Regions from separate parts of the Paenibacillus sp. LPE1-1-1.1 genome, predicted to be linked through region 1. Evidence: riboswitches for the same ligand, from Rfam matches in the RefSeq annotation. Region 1 holds a riboswitch; each other region holds the start of a gene.
What was found. A riboswitch is a leader RNA that binds a small molecule or an ion and turns the genes downstream of it on or off. The one in region 1 is predicted to bind cyclic di-GMP.

Region 2: linked by a shared signal. The riboswitch ahead of MRBLPE1_RS32715 (transglutaminase-like domain-containing protein) and the one ahead of MRBLPE1_RS27005 (LPXTG cell wall anchor domain-containing protein) in region 1 are both predicted to bind cyclic di-GMP.
Region 3: linked by a shared signal. The riboswitch ahead of MRBLPE1_RS11580 (pyridoxal phosphate-dependent decarboxylase family protein) and the one ahead of MRBLPE1_RS27005 (LPXTG cell wall anchor domain-containing protein) in region 1 are both predicted to bind cyclic di-GMP.

What each region holds. Positions count from the first base shown of each region.
Region 1 covers NZ_JBEGHY010000044.1:51,874-62,443, forward strand. Annotated here, with positions in the region: gene MRBLPE1_RS26975 (flagellar protein FlgN) at 1-2, opposite strand, end outside; gene flgM (flagellar biosynthesis anti-sigma factor FlgM) at 11-277, opposite strand; gene MRBLPE1_RS26985 (TIGR03826 family flagellar region protein) at 385-801, opposite strand; gene MRBLPE1_RS26990 (ComF family protein) at 916-1,812, opposite strand; gene MRBLPE1_RS26995 (DEAD/DEAH box helicase) at 1,809-3,857, opposite strand; gene MRBLPE1_RS27000 (hypothetical protein) at 4,016-4,477, opposite strand; cyclic di-GMP riboswitch class II at 4,723-4,806, shown strand; gene MRBLPE1_RS27005 (LPXTG cell wall anchor domain-containing protein) at 4,838-5,998, shown strand; gene MRBLPE1_RS27010 (response regulator transcription factor) at 6,142-6,870, opposite strand; gene MRBLPE1_RS27015 (sensor histidine kinase) at 6,878-8,038, opposite strand; gene MRBLPE1_RS27020 (stalk domain-containing protein) at 8,115-10,570, opposite strand, start outside.
Region 2 covers NZ_JBEGHY010000048.1:103-10,672, forward strand. Annotated here, with positions in the region: gene MRBLPE1_RS32715 (transglutaminase-like domain-containing protein) at 248-1,057, opposite strand; cyclic di-GMP riboswitch class I at 1,071-1,149, opposite strand; gene lysS (lysine--tRNA ligase) at 1,329-2,837, opposite strand; gene greA (transcription elongation factor GreA) at 3,015-3,491, opposite strand; gene dusB (tRNA dihydrouridine synthase DusB) at 3,838-4,833, opposite strand; gene MRBLPE1_RS32735 (helix-turn-helix domain-containing protein) at 4,865-5,077, opposite strand; gene folK (2-amino-4-hydroxy-6-hydroxymethyldihydropteridine diphosphokinase) at 5,029-5,577, opposite strand; gene folB (dihydroneopterin aldolase) at 5,555-5,941, opposite strand; gene folP (dihydropteroate synthase) at 6,014-6,862, opposite strand; gene pabC (aminodeoxychorismate lyase) at 6,925-7,800, opposite strand; gene pabA (aminodeoxychorismate/anthranilate synthase component II) at 7,797-8,378, opposite strand; gene MRBLPE1_RS32765 (anthranilate synthase component I family protein) at 8,375-9,967, opposite strand; gene cysK (cysteine synthase A) at 10,093-10,570, opposite strand, start outside.
Region 3 covers NZ_JBEGHY010000012.1:187,037-197,606, reverse strand. Annotated here, with positions in the region: gene nikB (nickel ABC transporter permease subunit NikB) at 1-750, opposite strand, end outside; gene nikA (nickel ABC transporter substrate-binding protein) at 769-2,406, opposite strand; gene MRBLPE1_RS11590 (YmaF family protein) at 2,667-3,059, shown strand; gene MRBLPE1_RS11585 (methyl-accepting chemotaxis protein) at 3,112-4,842, opposite strand; gene MRBLPE1_RS11580 (pyridoxal phosphate-dependent decarboxylase family protein) at 4,823-6,511, opposite strand; cyclic di-GMP riboswitch class I at 6,598-6,683, opposite strand; gene MRBLPE1_RS11575 (MFS transporter) at 6,984-8,156, opposite strand; gene MRBLPE1_RS11570 (MerR family transcriptional regulator) at 8,160-8,561, opposite strand; gene MRBLPE1_RS11565 (cysteine hydrolase family protein) at 8,841-9,362, opposite strand; gene MRBLPE1_RS11560 (LysM peptidoglycan-binding domain-containing protein) at 9,808-10,570, shown strand, end outside.

The DNA.
Region 1 (10,570 bases):
ATTTAGAGCACTACTCCTTTAGGTAAGGAAGCAGCTTCTCAGCGATCTTGCCCGCTTCCACGTGATATGTGCCCGATGCAACCGCGTTCTTAAGCTCTTCGATGTGTTTTGTTCTGTCCGCTCCGCTTGCCTTGCTTGTCGTCAGCAGCTCCTTGGCAGCCGCAGAAATCTGGACCTCGTCCTTCTGCTTTGCCTTTTCTGCCCCGGCTACCCGCGCATCCTTTTGCTTCTGATAGGGATTAACCGCACCGATTCGATTCGTCTCGTTTATTTTCATTTTATCCACCTCATTATCTACTGGAACTAAAAAAGCCGATTACCTTTACAAGTATTATCGGCTTCAGTCAAGTGAAATTTTATAGTCAAGAAAATATTAGAAAAAACTCATTTATCTTTGTATCTGTCTAATCCTTTGTAAACGCCAGTTGGATTATAGGCGCGTTTCGCTTCTTCCTTCTTCGCCATATCCTGGAACATCTGCTTCTTGTCCTTCTCAATCCGTTGACGGCAGGTGTCGCAAAGATGAGACTCGCGAATAAGCGTGCCGCAGGATTCACAAGGGTAGGACATATTTGGAGCATTCATGATGGAGATGCGGCCCTCGCGTATGAATTTCGTAATTTGCTTGATCGAAACGCCTGTAGCATCTGCTACCTCTGTAATAATCGAGCCCTTGAATTCACGCAAATAGTTTGCGCAAAGTTCGTATTCTTTATCAATATCTCGCATGCACGTCTGGCATACGTCTCGAAAGTTTTTGGCAAAAAGCTTACCGCAGCGAGGACAATTATCCAAGTTCATCGCTCTGAGCCCTCCTTTTTTTGTGTAAACGGTTCATCTATTCCTTTCATTCTAATCGAAAGCGTTAACTTTTTCACTATGAATCTATTTGCATGCCTTCGGGCAGCGAAGAGATTAAGAGCGGGCCCAAGTTAAAAGGTAGATCTCTAGCGGACGCTCCGCATGCTTCTGCAAGACTTGCGAGCAGGCTTCCGCCGTGCTGCCGGTCGTATAGATATCGTCGATCAAAAGAATACGAACGCTCTCGCGTTTTGGCTTTGCTTTACCGGCAGCGTTAACCGTATGGGCGGCATAGAGCCGCCGGAGCTCACTGGCGTTAACGTCAAAAAGAGTCCTCGTATCTCGAAACCGCTCGGAGCGTGTTTTAAAGCTTTGTTTCTCGGAATGCCGGGAACGGACGAGCAGTTGCCTGACCGGCAAACGGTAGCACTGCGCTATCCGGCCTGCGAGCTGCTCCGCCTGATTGAACCCCCGATCCGCCTCGCGTTCCGCGCTGACAGGCACATAGGTTACGGCATCCCAGTAATCAGCCATCGTTATTTTCGAGCTGGAATCCCGGTTGCCAGGCACGTTAGTCCGCTGAACAACTTCCGCTGTCAATGCCTCGAAAGCGGGGAACAACATGTCGCCGAGCAATGGCGCAAGCTGCTCGTTGCCGCGGTATTTGTACAAAGCGAGCATCGCCCGCATCGTTTGATTATAGTGAACCGCGCTGCGGTTGCATACAAATGCGCGATGAGGACTGCGTATGCAGTCCTCGCAGGCGATGCCGCGCCCGCATCCGGAACAGGCGATGCGGGTAAGCCATGGTATTGCGGAGAGGCACGCTCCGCAAAGGGATTGCCGAAGCTGGGGCGTCAGCTTCGCGGGGCTTCGGCTGTCCGCGCTGCGGGCGCCGGTTTGCGGTTTGCCGCATAGCAGGCATGCGGCAGTCCGCGGCGTGAGCAGCTGCGCGGCTCCGGCGAAGGCGGATTGCAGCCGCCGGAGCCATTCTTGGGGCGAGACGGTCATAGGGGCGAGCCTCCTTCGGTGGCGGGGAGCAGGTAGCCCTGCTTGCGAGCCATGTGGTTCATGGTTTGGATGTGATGGACGGCTTGCAGCTGCGCCCGATTGCGTTCCCGGCTGCAGAAATAGACCTGACCGAACGGATCCTCCGCCGATCTGCCCGCCCTTCCTGCCATCTGCACCAGTGAGGCCTCGTCGAAGAGCCGTCCATCCGCATCCAGGATGTAAACATCGCTTTTCGGGATCGTCACCCCTCTCTCCAAAATGGTGGTCGTGACAAGCACCCGTATCTCCCTCGCTCGAAAACGCTGTACCTTGTCCGATCGTTCCGCATCCTGCGAGGAGGTTGCAGCAACAGCTGCATGAGATAGAGCGATGCGGAGCAGGGCTGCCATGGGCTCCGTGAACGCAATCTGCTGCACGAACACAAACAGCTGGGCGCCGCGATCAAGCGAGGCTCTCATGGCCGCCAGCAACTTTGAAGGCAGCTTCCGCTGCTGCAGCATTTGCTTCACCGCCGGCGTTTGAATAAGCCTCGGAACCGGAAGCGGATGACGGTGATAGCGCACGGGCACCCTTGCATGCGGAAGCCGGCCGCGTTTGGCCGCCCGCTGCAGATCGCTTGGCGGCGTAGCTGACAATAACAGGCGAGCTGCGCCCGGCGCACAGCTTTTGTCGGCGGCGAAATGAAGCAGCGGATCGCCAGCGAAAGGAAACGCATCAAGCTCATCAACCACAACGAGATCAAAGCCTTGATAGAAGCGCAGCAGCTGATGCGTGGTAGCCAGCGTGATGTCGCCGTTCTCCCAGCGCTGCTCGCTCCCTCCGTATAAAGTAACGACAGAAGCTCCCGGAAACGCTTTGCGGATCCGTGGGTCAAGCTCGATGACGACATCGCGCCGCGGCGTGGCAATGAGTGCTTTTCCGCCCCGCAGCAGAACGGATTCCACCAGCGGAAAAATCATTTCCGTCTTGCCTGCTCCCGTAACCGCCCATAGGAGAAACTCTCTCGCCCCTCCGGTCTTGCCCTTTGTCAGGCGTATTTGCTCCGTATGCGGCTCCTCCAGAAACCGCAGCGCTTTTGCCGCGGCTGCCGTCTGGGCAGGACTAAGCTGCCACCTTTCAAGCCGCAGCTCGCCGGCAGGCAAAACAACCCCCTTCGCCGCTCCCGCTCCTGCGCCGGCGAGACCAGAACGCTGCCCTGTAACAAGCAGCTCGCATTCCCGGCTCCGCCCCATTCCAATGCACGCCGTGCAGTAGGCGCAGAGCCGCCCGCACGCAGCGCATGCCGTGCGGTGCATAAACGCCTCGCCGCTCCCGCAGCGCAGACAGCTGCGCTCCCGCTCCCGGCGCCCCCGTGCGTCCGCCCGCCCGCCGTCTCCGGCGGCGATCGATCCGCTCAGGCGCACCCGCCCGAGCAGCGCGGCAAGCTGCAGCATTTCGCTCCAGCCAGCCCCGGCGCCGGGCATGCCTGCGCCGAAGAGCAGGGCGTGCGCCTCGCTTCGCAATAGCGCACGTCCCTGCAGCATATCCGCGGCACGCTGCGCCCCTTCCGCGATTTCTCCCAGCTCCGCAGCTCGTTCAACCCGCCCCTTAGTCCTCACCCACGGCTCGGCCAAGCGCATCAATCCCTCTATCCTCCGCGAAGTTTGCCGTTCCTTCCTGCTTCCCAGCCGCCACCATGGGCCGGAACCCGTTGTCCTTGCTTCATTTTGCGCAATACGCTTTGCCTCATTCGCACATGCGGCAAGCACCTCCAATGCCTCAAGCCCGCTGTCTGGTTTTTCCTCATCGTTTATGTATCGTTCGACACGTACTTTTTTCCCGCGTTTTCGCCCCATCGCCGCTTCCCAAAGCTCTACCGTAAGGCAAGCATCGCCAAGCGGAAGCGCTTCGTTCAGCAGCCAGCCTGTATCCGCAGATTCCGCATTCAGAAAGCCCGCTTCTCCGAAATCGCCGTTCATCCAAAAGTGCTTATCCACTGCTGCTTGAATAGTCGCGCGTGCCTGCCAGAATCCGAGTACTCGTACAACATATACCTGAGCCTTCATCCTTCTTCCCCCCTCTATTTTTTTCATCATCCGAAGCTGATTCATTTTTAAGCAAAACGTTTATTCTTTTGTATGAACAAAAAAAAGCACACCCAACCACGCAGAATGCGTCATTGAGTGTGCTTCACTCGGAATATCCAATTACGGCAAAGTATATACTAAAATGGCATTTTCGACAAATCCGACGGGTTTTGCAAATCAATCAGCACCGCATGGTCTGCGTTCGAAACGACTCCTTCTGCCTGAAGCAGCCACAGCAGCTGAGTCCCGTCCACACCCTTCGCTTGTGAACGCTTACTATCGTCGTTTTCAGTATTGGGTGCCGTTCCTTTGGTGTGCACCCTGACTTCCTTGCCGTCTCTCGCTAATCGCTCCACGATAGCAAGCGTTTCATCCGTCACCCCGCGGTCGACAATCGTCAGCCGGACATCCTTGCCCATCCGCCGCGAAAAATAAAACAACGAGCGCACATACCATTCCATATTTTTTTGCCGATCGCCCGCAACAAGCACGTAATGCTTGCTGGATTGCTGCCTTCTTCGCCAGATCCGGTAAGCCAGATGCACCGACAATGCAGCCAAGGCATAACAGCCAATAACCAAAAGTAGAAGCTCAAACATGGCGGCCACCTCCTCTTTGTGACACTATATGCTAGGAAGAGCCCACTGGTTCCGCCAAAGCGGGACAAGGCAAAAAATTGTGTTCGGCATCGAATATAGGCCTAACTACCGATACTTAATAGTCAAATTCCGACAAAGAAACACCCTTGAGCAATTTACAATATATGTTATCATTTTAATACGTATCCTTGCATATATAACTATGCATGTGTATAGAAAGGAAGCGGTGGATTACACAATTTCAGAATAGCTAGGGAAGCGATGAAGTATAATCTGCATGTGGACACTTGGATTATATGGAGCCAGTAGTGTAACCGGCCCTCTTAGAACCCCACTACCTATCTAAGAGGAGAGTGAATGATGCGTTATTTTAAAAAGCAAATTTCATTAAGCTTGGCATTGATCTTGATTTTTTCTTTGTCACTTGGTTCCCTTGTCATGGCTGAAGGCCAGAGCAATGGAGACGCGGCCTTAACCAGCCCCTTAGTCGAGAACGCCTGCCCGGACTACTCATCCAATAGGGATCATATCTTAGCAAACCAAACCAATATCGTAGACAACGGCAATGGCACGGCGACGGCAACCTTTGAGACAACACAGGATTGCGTAAGAGTAAGTTTCTCCTCTTATGCAGGACCTGCCGATTGGACGCCTGGTCCAGGCGATACGACAATACCATACAACAAACAAGTGCATTATGAAGGGCAATCCATTGTATATCCTACGGCTGGCAGTTATTCCATTACCATCAACATTCCGGTATGTCTTCCTTACCAGCTGGATATTTATAGCGGTGTGCTGCAAACCCAGCTTGGCGTGGGCGCTCATGGCGACAAAATTAAAGCATGGAAGCTGAAGCTGCAAAACACATGCACGGAGCCTACACCGACGCCTACATCTACACCTGAAACCACACCATCGCCTACGCCTACTTCTACACCTGAAACTACGCCAACGTCTACGCCTACTTCTACACCTGAAACCACACCATCGCCTACGCCTACTTCTACACCTGAAACCACACCATCGTCTACGCCCACTTCTACACCTGAAACCACACCATCGTCTACACCTACTTCTACACCTGAAACCACACCATCGTCTACACCTACTTCTACACCTGAAACCACACCATCGTCTACGCCTACATCTACACCTACATCTACACCTGAAACTACGCCTAACGTAACGCCGACGACGCCTACTACACCTGTGACCACGCCGACCGTGACGCCAACGACGCCTGCTACACCTGAGATCACGCCGAGCGTGACGCCAACGCCCGAAGTAACAACCATTATCGATATCGACGATGAGGAACCGCCAATCGGCGGTATAGGGGGAGAGCAGGAAGTCGATTCCGAAGTGGATACCGTCATTGATTCCCAGGATGAACAAGTTCCGCTTGCTACTCTTCCGAAGACAGGCGATTCCAGCCCGGCTCCTTATTATTTAATCGGCGCTTTTGCGCTAACAGCCGGTTTTATCTCGCTTCGTAAGCAAAAACAACAAAGAAAATAAAAGCTCTTTTCCTCGCACTCCGGCGCTGCTTTACAGGCAGCTTCGGAGTGTTTTATCATATTTCGTTAACGAGCGGACACAAAAAATCCCGTATCGGAGGATACGGGATTTTGTAATGCGTGTAATAACGAATACATTGACTGTTACAAAGTCACCCAGCCATATTTAATCGATTGAATAACGGCTTGCGTACGGTCGTCTACTTCCATCTTTTGCAAAATGCTGCTCACATGGTTTTTAACCGTTTTTTCGCTGATAAACAAGAATTCTCCGATTAGCTTATTGCTCTTGCCTTCGGCCATTAGTCGAAGAACCTCTGCCTCACGGCGCGTTAACGGGCTCTCATCGCCTGCTACGAATTTCACTCCCGGCTCTTGGGCAGCTGCTGCGCCTGAAACGATTCCCATCTCGTCTAAATAAGTCATGCGGCGAAGCTGGTTGATCAGCTTGCCCGTTACTTTAGGATGGATATAGGCATGGCCTTGAACGACGGAGCGAATAGCGTTAATCAGCGATTCAGCCTCCATATCTTTCAACAAATAGCCCGTTGCCCCTTTTCGAAGCGTTTCAAACACATAGCTCTCATCATCATGGATAGAAAGAATGATAACCTTTACGTCAGGAAACATACTTTTCAAACGTTCTGTCGTGACAACGCCGTTCTCGATTGGCATATTGATATCCATCAGAACGATCTCTGGAATCGTATGATTGCAAAATTCCAACACTTGAATGCCGTCTCCGCATTCGCCAATGACTTCAAGATCGTCTTCCATATTCAGAATCCGCTTAAGACCTTCACGAAACAGCTGGTGGTCATCCGCAAGTAAAATTTTGATTGTACTCACATTGCTTGCAGGTTTCTGGATCATCATCATCTTACTCCTTTCTAGATTCGGCAGTAGTAGGTATATCTATCATAATTTTCGTCCCTCTACCGGGATTTGAGTCTATATCCATCCTTCCCTCTATCAGTTCAATGCGTTCTCTCATCCCCACCAATCCAAAATGTGCGTTTCGACTAGCATCCTGTTCAATGAGTTCGCTGTGAAAACCAACGCCGTTGTCTTGAATAACGAGTGAAATATGCTGCGGCTGATAGTTAATTTCAAGTTTGACATGAGTAGCGCTCGCATGCTTAAGAGCGTTGGAGAAAGCTTCCTGTACCAAGCGGTAGATTGCCGCTTCCATTGCCGACGGCATTCTAACCTCTTTACCGATAAGCTCGAATACGGTATGTATTTTTGTTTTCTCTTCGAAATCCTGCGTGAATTTACGAAGAGTCGGCACAAGTCCCAAATCATCCAGAGCCATCGGACGCAAATTAAATATAATTTTACGTATCTCTTCCAGCCCGGAGCGAACCTGCCCTTTCAAATCTACTAATTCTTCCTGTACCAATACAAATTCCTGCTTGATAAGCATTCGTTCTGCAATTTCTGTCCGAAGAACGATATTGGCGAGCGATTGCGCCGGTCCGTCATGAATCTCCCTGGCGATCCGTTTGCGCTCTTCCTCTTGCGCCAATATGATTTTCAAACCCAGAAGCTGCCTGGTTTTGGCAGACTCGATAATACGGGTAACCTGATTCAAATCCCCCGCTAAATATTCCAGAACGACATTGATTTGCGAAGCGATTGTTTCTGCCCGCTCAATGGAGTTTTCTACATTGCGGACACGTTTTTGCAAATCGTCGCGACGTGCCTTCAAGTAGGATTCCTTCTCCCGGTACACCATCAGATCCAGCTGGATTTGAGTAGCTTTCTCATACGCAGACTTAATATCTTCTTCCTTGTAGCGCACAAAATCCCGGCTAACCTCTGTCAGCCTAATCCGCGCACGGCGGTAGTCCAGCTCGAGCTGATCGACCTTATCGATCGTCTTCACCGTTTCTTGAAGAACGATTTCAAGCTCCTGCTCCAGGGTCTCCAGCTCCGTGCGCGCTGATTCGCATATTTCATAAATTTGATATTTGCTGTCTTCCATTACTTCAATCGCATTTTTGATGACTCGATTTATATCTCCCGTAAGGTGGTCCACTGTAGATCGGCAACCTTTCTGTAGTAAAGGTTAATCTACTCTATCATACCACAGATTGGTTATCATTCGTCCATCGTTAATCGATGGTAATCTTTTTCGTTTTCCCGTCATAGCCCACCTTTAGACCTAATTTTTCCGAAAATAGGCGAACCGGGATCAACGTGCGGTTGTTTCGGATAATCGGCGTTACCTCTGAGCTTTGACGCACGCCGTTTAGAATAAGATCCTTTTTACCTAGCGTCATTTCCATCAGCTTATCGCCGCGCAGCACCGTAACTTGACCTGTATTCCCATTAAATAACAGCCGGGATCCCATTGCATCCGATACAAACCGAACCGGTACAAACGTTATCCCGTTCAGCACGAGCGGTGCGGAATCCAGTTTTATTGCTTTTCCATTTACCATAGCCGTTGTTTTGCCTACAGTCATTTCGACCTTCGTCTTTGTATCAACCGTTACTGAAGGCGGATATTGCAGCTTCATATTATCTAGTCCGATTGCACCGGAAGGCGACCGTTCATCCTGGCCTTCCGCAATGGTTACTACATAAATCCGTTTGAGCTTAACCGGGAGTTTCATCCCTGCGGACGATAGGTTGACCTTTACGTTTTTCCAGCCGCTAAAGTCGAGCTGCTTAGCCAGGTCCAGAAGATGGGCTTTGCCATCGGCATCAATAAACTCCGCGCGTACCCAATTCAAGCTGTTGTCCCCGTAGAGGTCAACCGTCATTGACGTAGGTGAGCCCTCTATGGCGCGGCCATTTGTATTAAACACCGCGTAAGATGCTTTCGTTCCCGTACCGTTCGTGAAATCATAATCCAGCTTCAAAGCCTTCGCAGAGGTTTGACCCGGAAAATCCGATACCAAGTTCACGCTGCCAATCGTTGTTGCAGGCGTGATCTGCGACGTGATCGGATACGTCGATTTCTCGAAATCCTCGAAGGTGCTGACCGCTTCGCCCTGCGTAAAGGGAATCATGGCTGGAAACCCGTCATAGCGCGCAATCGCATAGCCCGTGGATGTTCCTGCATTTACCGATTGTACGGTTAGGCTGTCGCCTTTTTGTGCAGCCGTAAAACCAATAAACTCCCATTTTACGGAATCCCCGCTCAATTTATACGAACTGCCGTCCTTAAGCTTGACGGTCAGCGGAACGGAAATCGTAGCTCCTTTTGCCAATACGCCTGCCGCCGTATCGATGGAAAGCGAAGCCATTTGGTCTTGGCCGATCACTTCGATTTCCTGCTTGGTAGTGATTGCCCCAGACTTCACGCTAATCGTTGTTTTACCGGCTTTAGTCGCTGTGAATTCATTCCCCTGGAAGGTGCCGATTGCCTTCTCCGTGCTCCACACCGCCGAGGCATTATCTACATCGTATGGATTGTAGTACGTATCATAACCTTTTAACAAATAAGACGACTTTTGACCTATGAACATGACTTTAGACCCGCTCACGGAAATGCCTTTAAGCGTTCCCTTGGGAGCCGTAGTGAATACGCCTATTCCATTCGCAACGCTTCTTTGGGTGGAACCGTACTGCGTGGAATGAGCCAGCTGAAGCGCATAGTTGCCAAGCGGGCGTTCAATCATCGTGGTTGAGCCGCCTCCGTCTAGATTGACGCCTTTAAAAACACCCAGCTGCAGCATAACCTGCTGAAGCTCCTTCAGGCTGAGCCCTGTATTGCCGCCGAAACGCTCGCTCGTGATGAGATAGACTTTTGTTCCGTCCTTCGAATAACCTACTCCTGAACGGGAAGTATACGACGAACCGCTGACACCTGTAACATCGCGTGAAAACGGCGCTGATGCCCCCGCATTCACTAACAGCGTATGACCGCCGGCCATCATCTCAAAGGATGCCGGATCAATCTTCATGCCCGTTGTTTGCGACACAAGCGAATAATCAGCCGTTATCGGCTGTCCGACCTGCAGATGCTCCTTCACGTACGTTGCCGCTGTGCCATGCGTACGGAGTATGTAGCCGTCTTCCGGCGCTTGTCCCGCAATCGCTTTATCGATCGAGATCTCCTCGATGATCCCGTTACGGACTAAAACCTCTGTAGGCGTTGCGCCTGAATTTTTCGGACGCTCCGTTCCGCCCCATGCGCTTGTATAGATATACATCTGATTAACATGGCTATATTTGGTGCCAGTTGTTTCGGGAGAATACGCAGATTGGTTAAGGCCTTCTAGCAGGAAGGACGAGCCATCCGCAGCCGTTACCAAGCCTTCGAATGAATAGTTATCGATCATCGGCTTCCGATCCTTCGATACCGAAAAAGCATACATCCCTTTCAGTTTCGACGGGCTCGTCATGAACATGCCGCTAATCACCTGGCCGCCCATCGGCGCACCTTCATTGCCCATGACAAAAACATCCGCATTGATGGCTGCGACCGCCCCGTTTTCTTTCGTCATATTTAGTATGGTATTGACTTGGCCAATGCTGTTATTTTTGCCGCTCATCGCATTTAAGGAGACATAAGGATTTGTTAGATCTATCTCAATGACATGCACATCGGTTTGTACTT
Region 2 (10,570 bases), on a different contig from region 1:
TTCAGTTTTCAAAGAGCAATCTTTTCTTTCGTGTCAGCCGTATGTCTCGTTGGCGACCTAGATAATATATCACGTTCGCCTATAACAATGCAAGAACTTTTTTTAAAAAAGTAATAAAAAGATTTACGTCCTCGAATCCCCTCGTTTCATGCTTAGCTCGCGAAAAACTAATCGTCTATATAATGAAGAAAGAAATAAAAAAACGAGCGATGCGCCTATGCGCATGCTCGTTATTCGTTTACTTTTATTAGTATTGTTTTGAGGCCGTATATTTTGCAGCATCTTTAATCAATTCGAATTTTTTATTGCCCTTCTTCAAACCCGCATCTACTGTTGTATCTATCGTAACCCACTTGCCGCCTAAGTAGACTTCATTCCATGCGTGGTAAACATCTACATATGTCGATTTTCCCATCATCAGCTTCGTTGGAATATCCAAGCCGCGAAGCATCCCTGCAAACAAAGCTGCATAACCGTAGCAAATATCTTTTTTTGATTTTAAGGTGCGATCGATGTTCGGAAGGTAATCCACCGAAAGATTAGCCGCCAGTTGATGATCGTAATTAATGTTCGTGATAATAAAATCGTAGATAGCTTTTACTTTCTCCATATCTGTCTTTTTATTTTTCGCAAGCTCTTTTGCTTTCACAATCGCGCTGCTTGTATTTGTCCAACTGATATTTTGAATGGAGTTCAAGTATAATACCTTGCTGTCCTTCAAACTAAGCGTAACCGTTTGTTTTCTGACCAGCTTGTATTTGCTGCCTGATGTATTCTCTAAAACCGAAATCGTATATTGTCCGTTTCCGAGCTGCAGAGGGAATTGCTCTGATGTTTTACCGGAGGTCAGGTTATAGGTATAGTTCGTTTGGCCCTTAGCAACCATAAGTTTTGTTTTCACTTTGGCATTAACGGGGTAATCGATAGCAATAACACCGTTACTAAGATGAGACGTATCCAGCCAGTCTGAAGCCGCTGCTTCACTTGCCTGTGCTGTGGTGGCATTTATCGACGCGATAAGTACAAATGCCGCGATTATGCAAATAAATTTACGCATGAAAAAAACTCCTTTCGGTAGCTGGCTGCCATCTTCAGGAAGGCCCTATAGCTTTGCGTCCCTACCTTTCGATAGGTTTGCCATTATCGTGTGAAGCTTCATTAACACTAATATTAGTTCTAATATACCATATGAATCTATCAAATCAATACGAGTACTTAAAATATTATCATATTTTGGTAGTTTTTCAGATTTGCTGCGGCAGCGCTCTCCTCTAAATACAAAAAGAACCGCCGGCAGCTGACTGCCGTGCGGTTCTATTATTTCATTTTTATTCGGCGGAACGTTGATCTCTCATATGAGGGAACAATAGCACGTCGCGAATGGATGGCGCATCCGTAAGCAGCATGATCAACCGGTCGATACCGATTCCAAGCCCGCCTGTTGGCGGCATGCCGTATTCAAGAGCGCGGATAAAGTCTTCATCCATCTCATGCGCTTCATCGTTGCCATGCTCACGTTCAACCAGCTGCGATTCGAACCGCTCACGTTGGTCGATCGGATCGTTAAGCTCCGTAAAGGCGTTGGCATGCTCGCGCGCCACAATAAATAGCTCGAAACGATCTGTAAACCGCGGATCCGTCTCGCTCTTTTTCGCAAGAGGAGAAATCGCAACGGGATGTCCGGTCACGAAAGTCGGCTGGATAAGCGTGTGCTCGCAAAATTGTTCGAAAAAGGCATTAAGAATATGACCAAAAGTCATATGCGGATCAACCGGGACCTTATGCTCCTTCGCCAGACGCTGTGCTTCTTCGTCACTCATCTCGATCCCAAAATCAACGCCAGTCGTTTCTTTAACCAGCTCGACCATCGAAACACGGCGCCACTGCGGAGTTAAATCAATCTCTTGGCCTTGATAAGTGATTTTCGTTGTGCCGAGTACTTCTTGCGCGATATGTGCAATGACGTTTTCGGTTAGCGCCATAATATCCTTGTAGTCGGCATAAGCCTCATACAGTTCAATCATGGTGAACTCTGGATTGTGCCGTGTCGAAATTCCTTCATTCCGATACACGCGTCCAATTTCATATACCTTCTCCAAACCGCCTACAATTAGACGCTTCAGATGCAGCTCGATAGCAATACGCATGTAAAGCTGCATGTCGAGCGCGTTATGATGCGTTTCGAACGGTCTGGCTGCCGCACCGCCTGCAATAGAATGCAAAGTAGGCGTTTCTACCTCCAGATAACCGCGGGAATCCAAATAGCGGCGCATGGATTGAATGATTTTGGAACGGGTAATGAAGGTTTGCTGTACATCCGGATTCACGATAAGGTCAACATAACGCTGGCGGTAACGAAGCTCAACATCCTTCAGCCCATGATATTTATCAGGCAAAGGAAGCAGCGACTTCGTCAACACTTCAATATCATGCGCTTTGACCGAGACTTCGCCCGTGTTCGTTTTGAAAACGACGCCTTGCACGCCAATGATATCGCCAATATCCAGTAAATCGAATGCGGCAAATTTATGCTCTTCGACGGTATCCTTGCGAACATAAATTTGAATCCTGCCGCTCAAATCCTGGATCGTAGCAAATCCGGCTTTGCCCATTCCGCGTTTTTGCATAATGCGTCCTGCAATACGTACGGTAACAGCTTGGCCTTCCAGCTCTTCTTTGCTGTGCCCTTCATGAGCCTGTACAATTTCTTTGGCGTTATGCGTGCGTTCGAACTTGCGTCCGAAAGGGTCCACGCCTAGTCCTCTAAGCTCGTCTAGTTTGTCTCTGCGAATTTGCAAGAGTTCACTTAGCTCCTGCTCATTGTTTTCATGTTCCACTACTTTCATCTCCTTGATCGTTCGGCAAGCGTAAGCGGCTGTGGCCGGATTGTTGCGATAAAAACTCGTTTTCCGATAAAATATAAGCCCTGTATTCCTATGAAATATACGTTCTTATATTTTAAACGTTCAAAAAGCTTCCCACAAGGAAGCTTTTTGATCCGCGCATTGCAAACCTTATTTTTTGATATCGAGAATTTTGTATTGAATGATGCCGACAGGTACGTTGACTTCGACAACCGTTCCTTTTTTCTTGCCCAAAATCGCTTTGCCAACCGGGCTCTCGTTTGAGATCTTGTTTTGCAAAGGATCGGCTTCAGCTGTACCGACAATAGAGTACTCCATCGTATCGCCGTATTCCATATCTTCAACCGTAACAATAGAACCGATGCTAACGGTATCAATATCAATATCATCATTATTTATAATACGCGCGTTGCGCAGCATTTTCTCAAGGGTAAGCACGCGGCCTTCGATAAATGCTTGCTCGTTCTTCGCATCCTCGTACTCCGAGTTTTCACTTATATCACCATAGCCGATGGCTACTTTAATACGTTCAGCAACTTCACGACGCTTGACCGATTTCAAGTTCTCTAATTCATCTTCGAGCTTGCGCAGCCCTTCTTGAGTCAGAATGATTTGCTTATCGTTCATCTTTCCGATTCTCCTGTCATGTGACTAATTTTTCATACCTTGTATGAATTCACTGATACCTAATATATTACGCTTCTTAATCCTCATACCTACTGTTGTTTGAAGCGCTCTTGATGCGTTCGTTATTTATATTGCACGATTATATTGCAAAGGTACCATGAATGTCAATCAAAGCCAAACGACCCATTGAAACCGTTTCATTTTTTGAAAATGTAACAGAAGCCGCTGGATAGCGGCTTTTGTCGAATGGTGTCATTAACGACCGATTCAGGATCATGCTTATAACCGGTCTATGTGTATTTTAGTAGGCGACCTCTTCCGCAGCGCCTGATGTTCCGCCTGCAGTTTAAGCGGATTGGAATTCCGCATCCTCTTCAAGAGACCGTACATAGTTTTCCAAGATTGCTACCATCGGGTCACGGCCGGTTTCTTCCATAATGACATCTTTTACGCGAGCGCCGCCTGGAAGTCCCTTCAGGTACCATGCTAGGTGCTTGCGCATCTCGCGTACCGCAACCGCCTCGTTCTTCAATGCCACTAAACGATCGAGATGCAAAATAGCTACTTCCAATTTCTCACGCGGCGTCGGATCGCTAAGCAGCTCACCATTCGTCAAATATTGAATGGTCCGGTAAAGCATCCAAGGGTTTCCTAACGCGCCGCGTCCGATCATCACGCCGTCGCAGCCCGTGTGATCCAGAAGGCGTTTGGCATCCTCTGGCGAGAAAACGTCCCCATTGCCTATTACAGGAATGGATACCGCTTCTTTGACATCTTTTATGATGTCCCAATTGGCCTTGCCTGTATACAATTGCTCGCGTGTGCGTCCGTGTACGCTTACGGCTTTCCCGCCGGCGCGTTCAACGGCACGGGCATTCTCAACCGCGTAAATATGCTGGTCGTCCCACCCAATGCGCATTTTTACCGTCACCGGCTTCTGGACCGCATCCACAACGGACGAGACCATCTCATAAATCTTATTGGGATCGAGCAGCCAGCGGGCACCCGCATCGCATTTCGTTACCTTCGGTACCGGACAACCCATGTTGATATCGATAATATCCGCGTTGGTCTGCTTGTCTACGACCTTTGCCGCTTCTACAAGCGACTCGCGGTCACCGCCGAATATTTGCAGGCTGAGCGGCTTCTCGCGCTCATCGACAAACAGCATTTCGAGCGTTCTTTTGTTCCCGTGTAAAATCGCCTTGTCGCTCACCATCTCCGCACATACAAGACCTGTTCCAAACTCTTTGGCTATCAATCGAAAAGCAGGGTTGCACACGCCTGCCATCGGCGCTAGCACCACTCTGTTCTTCATCTCGATGTCTCCGATTTTCAGCATGTCGCTCCTTGCCCCCATAAGATATGCATCGTTATTCACGTGAATCAGACATTAATTCCTCGTAACTGATTCCTAGCGTTTTGGCTATATGACTTAGCAGCTTCGGATCTGTCTTCCTTGTTCCGCGTTCCAATGAACCGAGAACAGCTACCGATACACCAAGTTCCTTGGCCAGCTCCTGCTGAGTATAGCCCTTCAGCTTTCGAAAGGCTCTGACGCGCTGCGCCAATTGATTGTTTTCCATAACGTAATGCCTTCCTTTCCATCCAGAAGCGCCGCCTTTGACTCTGCGCTTACTTCTGCCTGCAGCCGATGCGATTGATCCAGAACATCATGCAGCGGCACAAGCACAAACGCCCGCTCCATCATGCGCGGATGCGGCAAGGTTAGTTCCTCTTGATCCATTCTGACATTATCGTATAGGAGAAGATCAAGGTCAATGGTTCTAGGTCCCCAACGTATTTGTCGAACTCTTCCTAATTGCTGCTCAAATTCCAGAAGCTGCCTCAGTAGTATTAATGGGGAAAGCGTCGTTCGCAAAGCGAGCGCCATATTGAGAAACGGCGGTTGATCCGTATAGCCTACCGGGTCCGTCTCATACATGCCGGATACCTTGCTTATCGCTATTTCCGGATGTGCGTCCAGCAGTCCAATCGCTGCAAGCAGCAGTTGTTCACGATTTCCCATGTTGGAACCTAATGCTATATAAGCCTCTGCCCCATTAAGCGGGTATTGTTCGTCCATCAGCGTCCCGCTTTCTGCGCAGCTCCACCGTTACTCCGTCAAAATGAATATCAAACGGCGGGTTCGGCTTGGTTACTCGAACCGTCACTTCATTTACCATAGTATAAACTTCCAGTACCCGTGTTGCAATGTGACCCGTTAAAGCTTCAATAAGCTTATATGGCGGGCCCTCTACAATCGTTTTTGCAAGAGCGTGTATTTCAACATAATTGACCGTCCTGTTCAAATCATCCGTTACCGCGGCCTGTTCTAAATCCATATCTAGCTCGATATCCACGTAATATTTTTGGCCGAGCTTGTTCTCTTCGGGAAAAACGCCGTGATAACCGTAAAACTTCATTCCTTTTATAAACATTTTATCCATGATCGTCACTCCCCCTTGCGATGCAGTTATTCTAATGATAAAAAAGCCGCTCTTAAACGCTGCAGCTTCCGCTTAGCTGCGATATACGATCGCGTCCGCCATAAGCGCGGCGCGTTTGATTGCCTTCACATCATGCACGCGCATCACCTGGCAGCCATAAGCGATTCCGAGAACAACGGTCGCTGCCGTCCCCTCAACAAGCTCGTCTACTGGCAGATTCAGCGTCTGCTTAATGAACCTTTTGCGCGAAGTCCCAAGCAGCACCGGATAACCGAGCGCCGACAGCTCAGACAGCCGACCAAGCATTTCTAAATTGTCTTCATGGGTTTTGGCAAAACCGATGCCCGGATCAAGCCATATCTGGTCCTCTTCGATTCCAGCGGCATGCGCCAAACTGACGCTGCCTTGCAGATCAGCAAGCACATCCGGGACAAGGTCATTGTAGTCCCTTGCATGACGGTTGTGGTTGATAATAACCGGACATCTATACTCAGCGACAACCGCAGCCATATTGGGATCGCCCTTAAGACCCCAGATGTCATTGATGATATGGGCGCCTGCCTCTAAGGCTTGGCGGGCTGTCTCCGCTTTGTACGTATCAATGGAGAGCGGGATATGCGGCAGCGCCTGGCGCACCGCGCGAATGACGGGAAGGATGCGCCGCAGCTCTTCCTCTGCGCTTACCGGTTCAAAGCCGGGACGTGTCGATTCACCGCCGATATCAAGAATGTCAGCGCCGTCCTCCACCATGGATATGGCGTGTGCAACGGCAGCCTCTACGTTCGTATAGCGCCCCCCGTCCGAGAAAGAATCCGGCGTAGCGTTCAAAATACCCATAATAAGCGTACGGTCACCCAATTCCAGCTTCGTTCCGCTTCCGAATTCATATGTCCTCTTATAAAAATCTGGTCTTTGATTCAATTTGCAGCCTCCGTTCTTCACTGTTTTCTTCTTTGAATGGCGCAGTCAACTAGCTGCCAATCCTATTCAACGCCCGTAGTTAGCCGGTATACCGCTAGTAGCTGTCTGGTCAAAGCCCCTGCTGTACCGTCACTGACGACCCTGCTTTTTCCACTGGCATCCGATAATTTCGTGACGGGAACAAGCTCCTGAATCGAATTGGTCAGCCAAATCTCATCGGCCTCCTGCAGCATCTCCCAGCTGTAAAGCCCTTCTTCCGTACGGCAGCCTTCTTTTTGTGCAAGCCTCAACACCTGCTCACGCGTAATGCCCGGCAGGATGCCCGTGGAAATAGCCGGCGTAAAAATCACGTTATCCTTCGCAAAAAATAAATTGCTGACGATTCCCTCCGCCAACCAGCCTTCATGGCTGAGCATCAGTCCCTCGGCTCCTGCAGATGCTTCGCTAGCCAGCAATTCCCGCTTCGCAATAATATTGTTCATATAATGGAGAGACTTGTAGCGGACATCGCCCTCCGGCGTGTTTCGCCGCGTCTGCATAAGCCGCAGCTCCCGTCCGCGCATATGAACCGCATCATTGACGGGAGGCAAAGCTTTTACAAGCATCAACACATTCGGCTTCTCATAGTCGCCGGTTGGAAGGCCAAGCTCCGCTTCCCCCGCACTAACGGTCAGGCGAACATAACCATCCTCAAGCCCGTTCGCCGCAAGCAAAGCTTTCACCCACTCTGTAACCTGTTCGGCATCCGGCCGATACCGGATACCAAGCTGCTCACAGCCCGCGAGCAAACGGCTCAAATGCCGTTCCAATAAATAAGGTGTCCCTTTATAGGTGCGAAATGTCTCGAATAAGCCCATGCCGTACAAAAAACCGTGATCATAAACTGAGATCACGGCTTCGCTCGCTTCCAAAACGGAGCCATTCAGTCCGATTTTCATCGCACTGCGCCCGTCCGGTTTTGCAAGAAATTACGAAGCATCGTGAGGCCATGCTCCGTTATTATCGATTCAGGGTGGAATTGCACGCCTTCAATCGGGTATTCCTTATGACGCAGGCCCATAATTTCACCTTCGTCTGTTTCTGCGGTAATTTCCAAGCAATCCGGCAATGTCTCACGGCGCACGATAAGCGAATGGTAGCGCGTAGCAGTAAACGGAGTAGGCATGCCCGCGAATATCGATTTTTCATCGTGATGGATCTCGGATGTTTTGCCGTGCATCAGCTTCTCCGCGCGCACAACCTCGCCTCCGAAAGCCTGTCCAATCGATTGATGGCCCAGGCAAACGCCAAAAATCGGAATTTTCCCTTTAAAATGTTCAATCAACGATAGGCTGATGCCTGCTTCATTCGGAGAGCAAGGACCTGGCGATATCAAGATATGGTCGGGTGCCAGCGCTTCAATCCCCGCCAAATCGATTTCATCATTGCGTTTTACCGTAATTTCTTCGCCAAGCTCACCCAAATACTGCACTAAATTGTACGTAAAAGAATCATAGTTATCGATTACCAGTATCATGTTAAGGCTCCCCCTTTATCCGGCTCTGCCGCCCGGTCATGCGCAGCAAACCGCTCGCTGTACTGAATGGCCTTCCATAACGCCTTTGCCTTGTTTAAAGATTCTTTGTACTCCCGCTCCGGATCGGAATCGATAACGATACCCGCTCCTGCTTGAATATGAACAATCCCATCCCGCAGCGCCATAGTTCTAATAATAATATTAAATTCCATATCCCCATTGTAGTCAATCCATCCGAGGGAGCCTGTATAAGGACCGCGCCTTGTCGGCTCAAGCTCTTCAATGATCTCCATCGTACGGATTTTTGGCGCGCCGGTTATCGTCCCGCCCGGGAAAGTGGCCGAAATAACATCATAAGCATCCTTGCCGCCGGCCAATTGGCCTTCCACCTGCGAAACAAGATGCATGACATGCGAATATTGTTCAATGACCATAAGCTCTTCGACCTTTACCGTGCCATAAGCAGAAATGCGTCCCAGATCATTTCTTTCCAAATCCACAAGCATAATATGCTCTGCTCGCTCCTTCTCGTTCGAGAGAAGCTCGTCAGCCAGCCGCAGGTCTTCCTCTTCAGTGCGTCCGCGCCTCCGCGTGCCGGCGATTGGCCTTGTTGCAAGCTTGCTCTCTTGAAGCTCAACCAAAAGCTCAGGCGAGGCAGATACGAGCTGGAAATCAGGACAGCGCAGAAAGCCCATGTAAGGCGAAGGGTTTACCAGTCTCAGCCATTCATACAGCTCTTCGGGCGAGGCTTTCACTTCCTTGCTTTGCCTTACGGAAAGATTCACTTGAAAGACATCGCCTTGCTCAATATACCGCTGTATGCGGCGAACCGCCTCCATATAGGCTTCCTTCGAAAAAGGAGAAGTGATGCCAGAGAGGGAATCGACATCCATTTGCAGCTGGTCATCCTCAAGTAAAAGCTGCCGCTTCGCCCGAAGCGAAGCTGCTTTTTTCTTCGCTTGTTCTTCATCAAACCAGGTTAACCAATAATCGGTCATCCCTTCGGCTTTCGATAAGGCACGTTCATAAGCATCACGCAGCGCTTCATCATCGGCACCGGGCTCGATCCTTGTATGGACGGAACAATACACCTTATCCTCCACATGATCAATGATCCAAAGCTCGTTTATTTGCATAAACAAATAATCCGGCATGCTCCGATCATCCAAGGCTACCTCCGGCAAGCGTTCAATAGAACGAATAATGTCGTAGCCCCAAAAACCGACGCAGCCGCCAATCCATTTCGGTCCATCCGTAGCCCTTGGTCCGAGCAGGCCGCTCATCCATTCCCTCACTACTTCAAGAGGTTTTCCGTCCCAATGACACTTGCTTTGCTCCTCTAACGAATGAAACGCTACCGATTCGGCAGATAAACCCTTGCCCCGTATGATCGCGTCAGGGTGCAAGCCCAAATACGTATAACGCCCGTCCTTGCCGCTCTCCAGTACAAAAGCATAAGGCGAAGCATCCTGCCACACCTCTTCCCATGATGCGACACCTGCCCTGTTTTCCAGCTGGAAAGGCAGTTCCTTAACTAGCGGCAGCGTTGTAAACTTCCGTTCGGCGTGCCACCGAGTCCATTGCTCCATAGCGGTGACCATCACCTTCGACCCCCGATAACTTGACTTATTTTGCTCAGTATACAGAATAGCAAGGTAAAAAGAAAGCCTTCCATTCCGGGGAATGAAAGGCTGTCTGCTATAGGGAATAAAAATTAGTTTTCGAAGTTGAACAATGGCGTGGAAAGGTAACGTTCGCCGTTGCTTGGAACGATCGCAACCACACGTTTGCCTGCGCCAAGCTCTTTAGCAACTTGCAGTGCCGCGTAAATTGCTGCGCCCGAAGAAATACCGCAAAGGATACCTTCTTCTTTCGCTGCGCGACGAGCGTATTCAAACGCATCTTCATTCTCGATTGTAATTACAGCGTCATAAATTTCACGGTTCAAAATTTCAGGTACGAAGTTAGCGCCGATACCTTGAATTTTGTGAGCGCCTGGTTTACCGCCGGATAGAATCGGGGAAGCAGCAGGCTCTACCGCGTAAATTTTAATTCCGTCAAAGTTTTTCTTAAGCACTTCGCCCGTACCAGAAATCGTGCCGCCCGTACCGATACCGGCTACGAATGCATCCAACTTGCCGTCAAGGGAGTTGATTGCTTCCACGATCTCAGGTCCTGTCGTTTCACGGTGG
Region 3 (10,570 bases), on a different contig from region 1:
GATCGTACCGCCGAGCAACTTGCCCATGTTCATCCCGAGTCCTGTCAACATGGGAGAAATCGCAATTCTCAGCACATGCTTGCCCAGAATGACCCGCTCTTTCATTCCTCTAGTTCTCGCATACAACACATAGGGCTCCTCCAATTGCTCCAGGACAGTCGTTCGCAGCAGACGGGAATAAATAGCGATCAACCCCATTGCCAGCGTTAACGAAGGCAGTACTAAATGCATCCACGTGCCTGCACCCTGGACAGGCAGAAGATCCAGCTTGACGGAGAAAAAGAAAACGAGCAAATACCCCAGCCAGAACTGAGGTATCGATGCTCCAAAAAAAGCAATAAGCCTGCTCATATGGTCGACAATGCCGTTCTTGTACATAGCCGAAAAGAAACCGATTGGAACGCTAATGATTACGGCTAAAACAATGCTGCCGAACGCCAGTTTAAGCGTGGCAGGGATACGCATGGCTATTTCATCCCAGACCGGCTCATTCGTAAGATAAGATGTGCCGAACTCAAGTCGGCACATCTTCATCAGGAATTGGGCGTATTGAACGGGAAGCGGCTGGTCCAAGCCGAACTCATGTCTTTTCTGCTCGAGAATCTCGTCGGTCGGATGAATATGTGCCGCTACCAGATAGGCTTCGGCCGGATCGACCGGCGAGAGATGGACTAAGATAAACGCCAGCAGCGTGGCAAAGAAAAAGAGTGGTATGACGGCAAGCAGCCGTTTTCCAATAAAGCTGCCCATGAATGGCCTCCCTGGCGATTACTCGTTAATCTGCAGACTAGAGAATGCATTGGCATCCCGATTTGCCGGGAATTCAACGCCGCCCAGTTTTTTGTTGGCAACGACCATTTTCTTCACATAGGAGATCGGAACGATTGCTGCCTGCTCTTGAAGTGTCGTCAAAATGGAACCGTACAGCTCTTCGCGCTTCTTCTCGTCCGTCGAGCCGAGCGCATCATGAATTTGCTGGTCGAGCTGTGCCTTCATCGGCAGTTTAGCCAGAGCTTCCGCAATGCCAAAGCCCTTCTCAGCCGTAATCTGGATAAAGGAGTGCGGATCATATGGCGAACCATAGTTGCTGAAGAAGTTTAGGTCAAAGTCATTTGCACGGAACCGTTTAATTTGCTCGGTCAGATCAAGACCGGTAATGTTCAGCTTAATGCCGATTGCGGCCCATTCAGCCTGCAGCGTCTCGGCCATCGGCTTTTGAATTTGCTCGGCTTTCTCATAGATCAGCTCAAGTTCAAGCGGTTTGCCATCCTTCTCACGAACCGTTTTGCCCTCGGGCAGCTTCCAGCCCGCTTCATCCAGATAGGACTTGGCTTTCTCTATGTCGTAAGGAATAGGTGTAACGGTAATATTCGTATAAGGCAGGTTAGTGGACAACAAATTATCGGCCTTCTCTTCGAATCCCGACGTTACCCCGTCGACCATCGCCTGTTTGTTAAAGCCCGCCTGCAGCGCAAGACGCACGTTCAAGTCTGCTAATGCTGCATTAGCCGTATTCAGTATCAGCTGTCTCGTAGCAACAGGTTCGGAAAGTTTGGTCTCATATTCGCCGGACGCCTCAAGCTGCTTATATGCATCCAAGCTAATGATCCCTTCACCATAAATCAGGTCGAGCTCGCCTTTTTCGAAAGCCAGTACGCGCGTATCGCCGTCTGGAATGATCTTGATGACGATTTTGTCGACCTTCGGCTGCTCGCCCCAATAGTTCGGGTTACGGGTGAATGTCGCATACTCGTCCGTTTTATAATCGCTCAACATCCATGGACCTGTACCGATCGAGGCTTTCACGCCTTTCGATGTGTCACCGTCATCTGGGAATCCGGCCTCTCCAAGGAAGCGGACAGGTCGTACGACTGACAATTCCTGGATCGTCGGATAGTAGGCTTCTTTCAAATTCATTTTAAATGTATATTCGTCCACTGCTTCGGTCTTCTCAAGAAGAGCGATAAAGCCGAGCCAGCTATGATTGTCAACATTCTTCATGATCGCATCAAAGTTCTTCTTAACGATCGTTGCGTTAAAAGCAGAACCATCGGAGAACTTTACGCCTTCCCGGATTTTAAATGTATATTCCTTACCGTCCTCGGAAATCGTCCAAGACTCGGCCAATGCAGGCTCCAGCTTGCCGCCTTCTTCGTAATCGACCAAAGGCTCGAAGATCATCGATTGTCCAATGAGCTGCGACGGATTGTACACATGCGGATTCATGGGCCCGATATCACGCGGCCAAGATAGGGTAACGACTTTCTCTGCTGACGTTTCGTTTGCCTCAGCATTTTTTTGCTCCGGCGCATTGCCCCCGTTGGAACAGCCTGCAAGGGCGGTGGACAAGAGCAGCATGATTGCCGCTGCCAGTAGAACCATTGGTTTTCTCTTTCCTGCAACCATTTCTAAGATGACCCCTCTCATTCTCTCTATTCTCTCAAAATGATAATCATTATCAATTTAGTAAGAATGATAACCTTTATCATGTAGGCATGTCAATAACAATTTCCCCCATGATTCTGCATATATAAGCAACTCGTGCTTTCCGTTCGTAATGGTCGACGATGCTGCACCTCATTGTTTTAGGCTTTAGCCGTTACCTGACAAACATGAATCATCATAGACTAACTCAGTACCTAACTCATTAGGAATGGGAGCAAAAAATGAAAATTCCAGTTAACGGATTTGTAATGGGATCTTCCGAAGATGACGATAACCATCATTCGCATAAGCTATATATAACGTCTTGGAATGGAACACCCGTCCATGTTCATGCCTTTTCCGGTCAAACCTCCATTGATGACGGACATTCCCATCAATATATGAGTTGGACCGCTCCTGCTCCTACCGGAGTGCCACATGTGCATGGATATCAAACTGTTACTTCACAGAATCAAGGCCATACCCACCTTATTCAGGGAACGACCGGCCCGGCCATCGCTCTTCCCGGCGGTGGGCACTATCACTTATTTGAAGGATATACCACTATTAACGGCACTCATCCTCATTCACATGCTTATCAAGGAAGAACAGGAAATGAAGTTAGCAATATGTAAAAGCGTTGGCCTAAAAAAGAAAGGTGCTCACATGAGCACCTTTTTTTCATTCTTAATTATCTAGCTTGTATTGTTTTATCGATTCATTTAAATCAACAGAAAGATTGGAAAGTTGTATAATTACTGCGGATATTTCTTGCATAGAAGCGCTTTGCTGCTGCGCAGATGCAGCAACCTCTTCCGTTCCTGCAGCCTGTTCCTGCGTTATACCGGAGATTTGCTGCATAGATTCGGTTATCTTTTCAAAAGATTCATCCACTTTGCCTAATGCACTGAACATATGGTTAGTATGCTCGGTAAACTCCGATACGCCGCCATAAATTCCTTTAAAGTTTTCATATGTTCCCTGTATCCATGAATGCCCTTGCTCAACGGCTTTACTTCCATCGTTAATACTTTTCATCACTAACAAACTATTTTCTTGCGTACTGGATACAAGATCTGTCACAGACAGTGCTGCCTGGGCAGATTGTGTCGCTAATTTCTTAACCTCACCGGCAACGACTGCAAATCCTCTCCCCACATCTCCTGCGCGAGCCGCTTCTATTGAAGCATTTAATGCGAGCAGATTCGTTTGATTGGATATTTCAGAGATAATGTTTATGATTTCACTTATCTCGTTAGATCGTTCCTCTAGTGCAGCAGCAGCTTCTTGAGATTGAAGCATTGCTTGTTTGATTACATACATCTGTTGAAGAGTTCGTTCAACAAGGTCCTGACCTTGTTCTGACTGGTTATGCACTTCCGCAGCGATGTTCTGAATATCCTTCATACCGCCTGATACATCTTTAATTTCAGAATCGATGTGGTTGATGTTCGTTTGACTATCGGTCACGCTCAGAACAATTTCATTAATTCCCTCTGTCATCCGGTTGGTTGAATCAGCAACCTGTTGCGCACTATTCGTTGACTCATTTACAGTTTGCTCTAAGTGTTGACTTGTTACTGAAATAAGATTTGAAGAGGCAACAACCTGTTGAATAAGACTTTTAAGGCTATTAATCATTAATCCAAATGATATAGCTAATTTTCCGATTTCATCATTGCTCTGAACTGCAATAGCCGTTTTCATATCGCCGGCTGCAATCTTATCTGCTGCTAACATTAAATTGCGTAGTGGATTCGTAATTACCCTACCGATAACGATTGCAATTATGCTTCCGACTACGAGCACTATAATTGAAATAATGATGGTAGTCAGATTTGAGCTTGTTGTCGTATTGGGCACAACGGAAGCATCTAAATCAATACCAAGGATTCCAAATGCTTTACCCGACTCATCGGACAGTGGAACGAAGATTGATTTATGTGTACCGTACTCATCATTATAAATAGGACTTATTACAGGACTATTCGATGTGATTGCTTCTTTCATTTCAGCTGTAAACGGGTAAGGCGTTCCAAAATCATCCGGCACACCGGATAGGATAAGAATTCGTTCGTTATTCTCGGTGTTAGATAGAATGTAAATATTCTCAAGGCTATGTATCTCTTGCAGTTTCTCTAACTCTGTTTTGATCAATGCATAATTTGGGTCATCCGTGCTTGCTAGCAGCTTCCCTGAACCCGGGATAACGGATAAGGTATTGCTTGCAATTTGTATATCCGTACTCAGTCGATTATCGAATTGCTCCAGCAATTTCTCTGAAAGATTATGCTGGGTCATATAGCCGGATACGGCAAAAGCAACACAGGTGATAACTTGCAAGAGAAGAATGCTGAACGCGATTTTTACAGCTAGATGTTCTTTATACCAATTAAAACTAAATATAGACTTCTTCATGAGTGAGCTCCCTTGTATTTGTTCGATTATATTCCGAATATGTTTCTTCGATTTTGCCTTTTAAATAATGAACGATTGCATCAACATCGGACACTTGCGTATACGGTGAAATTACGAACAGCTTGCTGGCATATAGCGCAATTCTCTTATTATCCCTTGTAGGAACGTAAAGATGCTTTTTGGTATCGCCAAAGAACATTTCTCTCCGGTCTCTTCCCAGTATCTCAAACAAAATTTCATTTAATTTGTTTTCTTTGTCTACTTCCTCATAGCTGCTGGCTCCGGCATATTCTTTTGCATAACCATTCTGCCCGTCCGTATAGAGGCGGAACAATGTGATGATGCCTGGATTTAGAGGATTAACAATGATTGCTTCCGGTATTTCCCTCTGCAGCGCTTTTCGGAAGGCGGCATTTACTTCAACAAATTGAGCTAGCAGTTTTTGATAACCCTCGATTCCAAACGCCAGCAAAGCGCTGTATATGCTAATGGAGCTTCCCATTCTTGAGCATTCTAACGTGTAGCTCGTATGATATTGCCCGTATCCCCGGTGTCCGACATATGGAGTCTCGTCTGGATCTAAATCCAGAAGCTTTAAATCAGAAGCATTTTTGACTAAAAATAGGCTTGTTGAATAAGGGGTTTGTCCCAACTTCTGAAAATCGAAGCAAAGAGAATCTGCTTTGTTCAAATGTTTCATTTTTGCTTGAATGGCTTTTAGAGCTGCAAGCGCTTCGTCCGCAATATTCAAAGGATTATTGGCAAAATCGTAGTTGTTGAAGAAAGCGAAGAATCCGCCCAGAGCCGAGTCGGCATGGATATGGGGCCGTTGGATACGGTGCTCCCGTGCTAACCGTTCTGTCATTTGATATACTTCATCAAGGTTGTCAATGCCCATTGCATCTGTCGTACCCGTAGTGGCAACCACGTATATCGGAATGCCGCCCTTTGCGATAACCTGTTCCATTTTCGCTTTCAAATCCTCGATATCCATGGAGCTATCTTCATGGGTACGGATTTTGATTAAGTGATCGCTTCCAATCCCTGTGGCTTCCATCGACTTATAAAGGCTGTAATGTGCCGCCTCCGAGCAGAACGCATATAAGTTTTGGGGCACTCCGGTCTTTGCGGCAGAAGAGCTTGCTTTATTAATCGCCAGCCTCAATCCAGTGAATATTGCGCCCTGGCCGCCCCAAGTTGTATATCCTCCGCTTACTGCCGTGTGATAGCCGATAAGATCCGACATCATTGCAACGACCTTAACTTCGGCTTCGGCGCCAGCCGGTCCATATACATCCCATAAATTATTGCCATTCACCATAAATGCCGTAAGCATGCCGAGTATTCCCGGGGTGCTGGCCATAGGCAAAATGTTGGTTAAAAAGTATTTGGTGTGATAGGGATGAGCGTGAAGCAAGGATAGAAGCTCTTTATTAACCTCATCCAACGGGCTTCCGCTATGTGGAATTCTGCTAGCATCCGCCAGCTCCTTATAAAAAAGCGGTCCTCGCTCTTTATTCCCTTTCAAAAAAACCGATTCTGGGTCCTTTAGCTCATCGACACCGCTAACGATCTGCCCAATTAATTCTAAAAACTTGTTACGCTGCTCTACATTGCCATCATCACTTGGAAATAAGCTGCGAATATTAGTTTGATGATTCATACTCATACTACCTCACTCCACCATTGATATTTTTCTCTCTAAATAAAAAAGGCACACCTATAAACTCTCATAGGTATACCCTTTGCTTATAACATTGCAACTGGCTGACATTTCTTTTTAAGAAGTAGTCCCTATAGCTTTGCGCCACCATCTTTCGATGGATTTGCCAATATTAAATTTGGAGAAATTTACAGGTTAATTAGAAAACATTTACATCTAATAGGAACATTCTACTATCTCGCTTTTCCAGAATCAACGTTTTTTTAGTTAAATATGTCTAAAGAACTAACGAATGATGTCGACAGTTATTTTTTTTGTCACAATTCTCCTATTATTATAAATGACACCGTTTTCTTTTATAAAATCCCTTTACTATCTCTTATCTTCTCTTTTTGCCGGAAATAAAAAAGCATCGTGCCGATAAAAAGGGAAACTCCCCATTTATTCGGACGATGCTTTCGCCGGTCATGTTATTTGATTAGTTTGATGATAGCAGAGTAGAAGGACTAAACATGTAGTTTCTTAGAAGAATAGATATTAAACTTAATATCAAGAATAGTACTCCCCCGAAGACGATGTATTGCGTACCCATTCCTGATATAAATAATCCACCTACTGCGGTTCCAATCGTTATTCCTAAGTTACCGCATGATAGATACAATCCATTAACGAAATCAGGAGCTTCTGGCGCCGCGGAGGTAATCCAATATTGACCGACATTATTTCCTATAGCAAATAAAATTCCCCATAACATAATTGTTACCAACATAGGTCCAGTGGACATGCCTGTAAGGAATGACAATAGGAGAACGATTCCTAATGCGATTGGGAAAAGTATTGCAGTCTTCATAGCATGTTTGGTAAGTAACCTTCCTCCTACCAAATTTCCAAGCAGACTTGCTAAACCTAATAAAAATAATGCCAAAGTTAAGGTTTTCCCCGATATATTCGTTACGGTCCCAAGATATTCTGTGATGAAAGTATTAATACTCGCAGTTGCAGAACCAATAAATACGACAGTAGCAATAGCTAACCAAAGAACCGGCTTTTTTAATACGCTTATTTGGGAGCCATAAGAAAGCCTTTCTTTAACAGGCATGGATGGCACAAATATCATTGTCGCTATGAATGCCATAGCATTAACGATAGCAAAGAATAACATGGCCTTTTCTATAGAAGCCCCACTAGCAATATAATTAGTGATGGGTACGCCAAGTATCATACCTGCGGTTACGCCTAAAATCACTTTAGAAACAGCCTTAGGAGCTTCTTCCGCTCTAACAGAGGTAGCAGCAACTGTCAAAGCCAATGAACAATAAATGGGATGGAAAAAGGCTGGGATCACACGAGCAATTAGCAAAACGGTAAAGTTTGGTGCAAATATGGAAACAATGTTACCTACTACGAAAATACCAAGTACAAGCAGCATTACCGTCTTACGGTTTATTCTTGAAAACAATAACGGCATAATAGGACCAGATATTGCAACAGCAAGTGCAAAGAGGCTCACTAGCAGACCTGCTTTGGATACACTGATATCAAATTGCTCAGCAATTGAAGGTAGTATCCCAATTACGCCCATCTCGGTAGTTAGAATACCGAAAACGCCTACAGCTAAAATAAATATAAGCAAATTATTTTTTTTTATCATAAGTTAAGTTTTATCTCCTCTGTCTTCTGTGCTTTTCAGGTTTTTTTCATTCGGTACCACAGATTGTTCATAACTATCAATTTTCCCGTTCAAAAGTTGCAGGGATTTCTGTAGTTTATCAATTTTTGGAACCAACTGGTCTCGTTGTTGAACTAATAGTTCCTTTCTTGTTTGAATAGTCGCATCGCCTTGATGAACCATTTCTACGTACTCAAGTAACAACTCTATGGACATACCTGCGTTACGCATATAAATTATGACTTGAATCCATTTACAGTCCTGTTCTGAATACTCTCTTATCCCACTTTTATTACGATTTATACGAGGAATAAGACCTATTCGCTCATAATAACGCAAGGTATCAGGTGAGATTCCAAATTTCTCGCATATTTCTGAAATCATCATAACAATCGCCTCCTTAACTTATCGAAGCTTAACAGTTGAAGTGAACTCCAAGTCAAGGGCTTTTTTTTGATGCCGTTTAACGACATAAAAAAAAGCCCTGATTAACAAGGCAACTCTCAATTATTTTGTAATTATGCCCAGTTCGGCAATCATTTATTGCGTTATCCTGCCAGTTAGCTAAACAAAAAAAGGGAGCAGCTGCCGCAGCAACTGTCCGCTATCCTGCAGCCCTCAATATAAAAGCCCTCACTGAGAGGGCTTTTATCCATTCTTTTACACCTAACAGAATTCAATATTTGACGATTCAAGATTTTCCGCGAAAGATCGAAATTGATCATTATAGTGCTCTATAATTTGTGCCGCGCTTTGATTACCTTGACTCCAGGTACTATGACAGTCTTTGACCACAGTCACTTGATAACCTAATTCATTGGCTCGACGGCATGTTGCATCGATACACATATCTGTTTGAAGTCCAACCAATACAACTTTTCTAATCCCGAGCGCTGCCAATTCCGAATGGAGATTAGTATCATGGAACGAGTCGGGCGTATGCTTTTGAATGATGGTGTCTCCGCCAACGGGAGCTATCATGGGGTGTATGTTCCAATCTGGACTATTGGTTACCAAACCTTCATCTTCATTATGTTGAACATATATAACAGGAGTATCACATGATCTAGCTTTTTTGATAAGTCCGCTTATGCGCTCAAGTAAACCATCGCCGTCGTATACTGGGTATTCATCCTGAAACATGCCGTTTTGAACATCAATTACTAACAAGGCAATATCAATTTTCATTATCTTGACCTCACCCCATGATTTGATATTTTTTTGCAATCCTTACTAGTTTTTAAGCGCTACTGCCCGTCAGCTGAATTGGCAGCTGATACTATCATCCTCAGAGGGAGTGTCATATATCCATTCATCTACTCTAATCCATTCATTCATCGTTGAATTATCACTTTTAAAAGTTTTTTGCTCGATATATACATGAATGATTGTCCCCGATTTGTTCCCCTACCTTTCATCAAAGAAGTCGCCCGAAGTTCATTAACCTCCCTAATTTTAACACATATTGGAACTATCCTGCCCGTTAGCCTAATAAAAATAGCAGGCCACTACAGCACCATTATATACGGAGCATTTGGGGTACTACTTAATTGGCTGTTTAGGCCCATTCCACAGGGTTCAATAAGTCCGATAGAATAGGATTAAGTTGAGGAACAAAGGAGAAGATTACGTTTTGAATAAGAGAAGCACACGCAGAAGCAACCGTTCCAAAGGCCGCCTGTCATCTTTAAAGCAAACAAAACTCATCATCTATCTGGCGATATTCATTATTTTTGTTGGTATTTGCGGAGCATTGTATGGTAAATATACGAATAAAGTTGATTCTACGCTTCCGCTTGCTGATTCGGATTCCCTTAGTAATGGGAATAACGGAAACGAGCCCTTGGCAGATGACCCCATCCCCGCCGGAACCCTTGACAGTGGAGAGGAACAAGAGTCCACAGAGGAAAACAAAGATGTGACGGAAGAGCCTGCTCCTACTGCATCCGACGCAACGGTCAAAGAAGGTGATAATCCGACGGAGACTCCTAAGCCTGCACAGACAGAACAACCAACGCAAGAAAATAAGGATTATGGCAATAAATCAACGGAAGCCCCTTCTAAAACGGTGAAGCTTCCAACCACCTATGTTGTCCAAAAAGGCGATACGCTAAGATCGATATCCGAGAAGTTCTATCAATCTAAGGAGCACTATGCGCTGGTTGCAGCGTATAACCATATCGTGTTTATTAATGATATGAAAGCCGGTGATACGCTTAAGATCCCAGTATTGTCATCAACAGCCGGCTCGATAGGTGGCAGCCAGCAGGGAACCAAAGACTATTCGAAAATTAATTTGCCTGCTACCTATCTGATCCAAGTAGGCGATACTCTGTCAGGGATTTCCAGAATGTTTTACAAATCTGCTGAATATGTGAATTATATTGCGAAAGAAA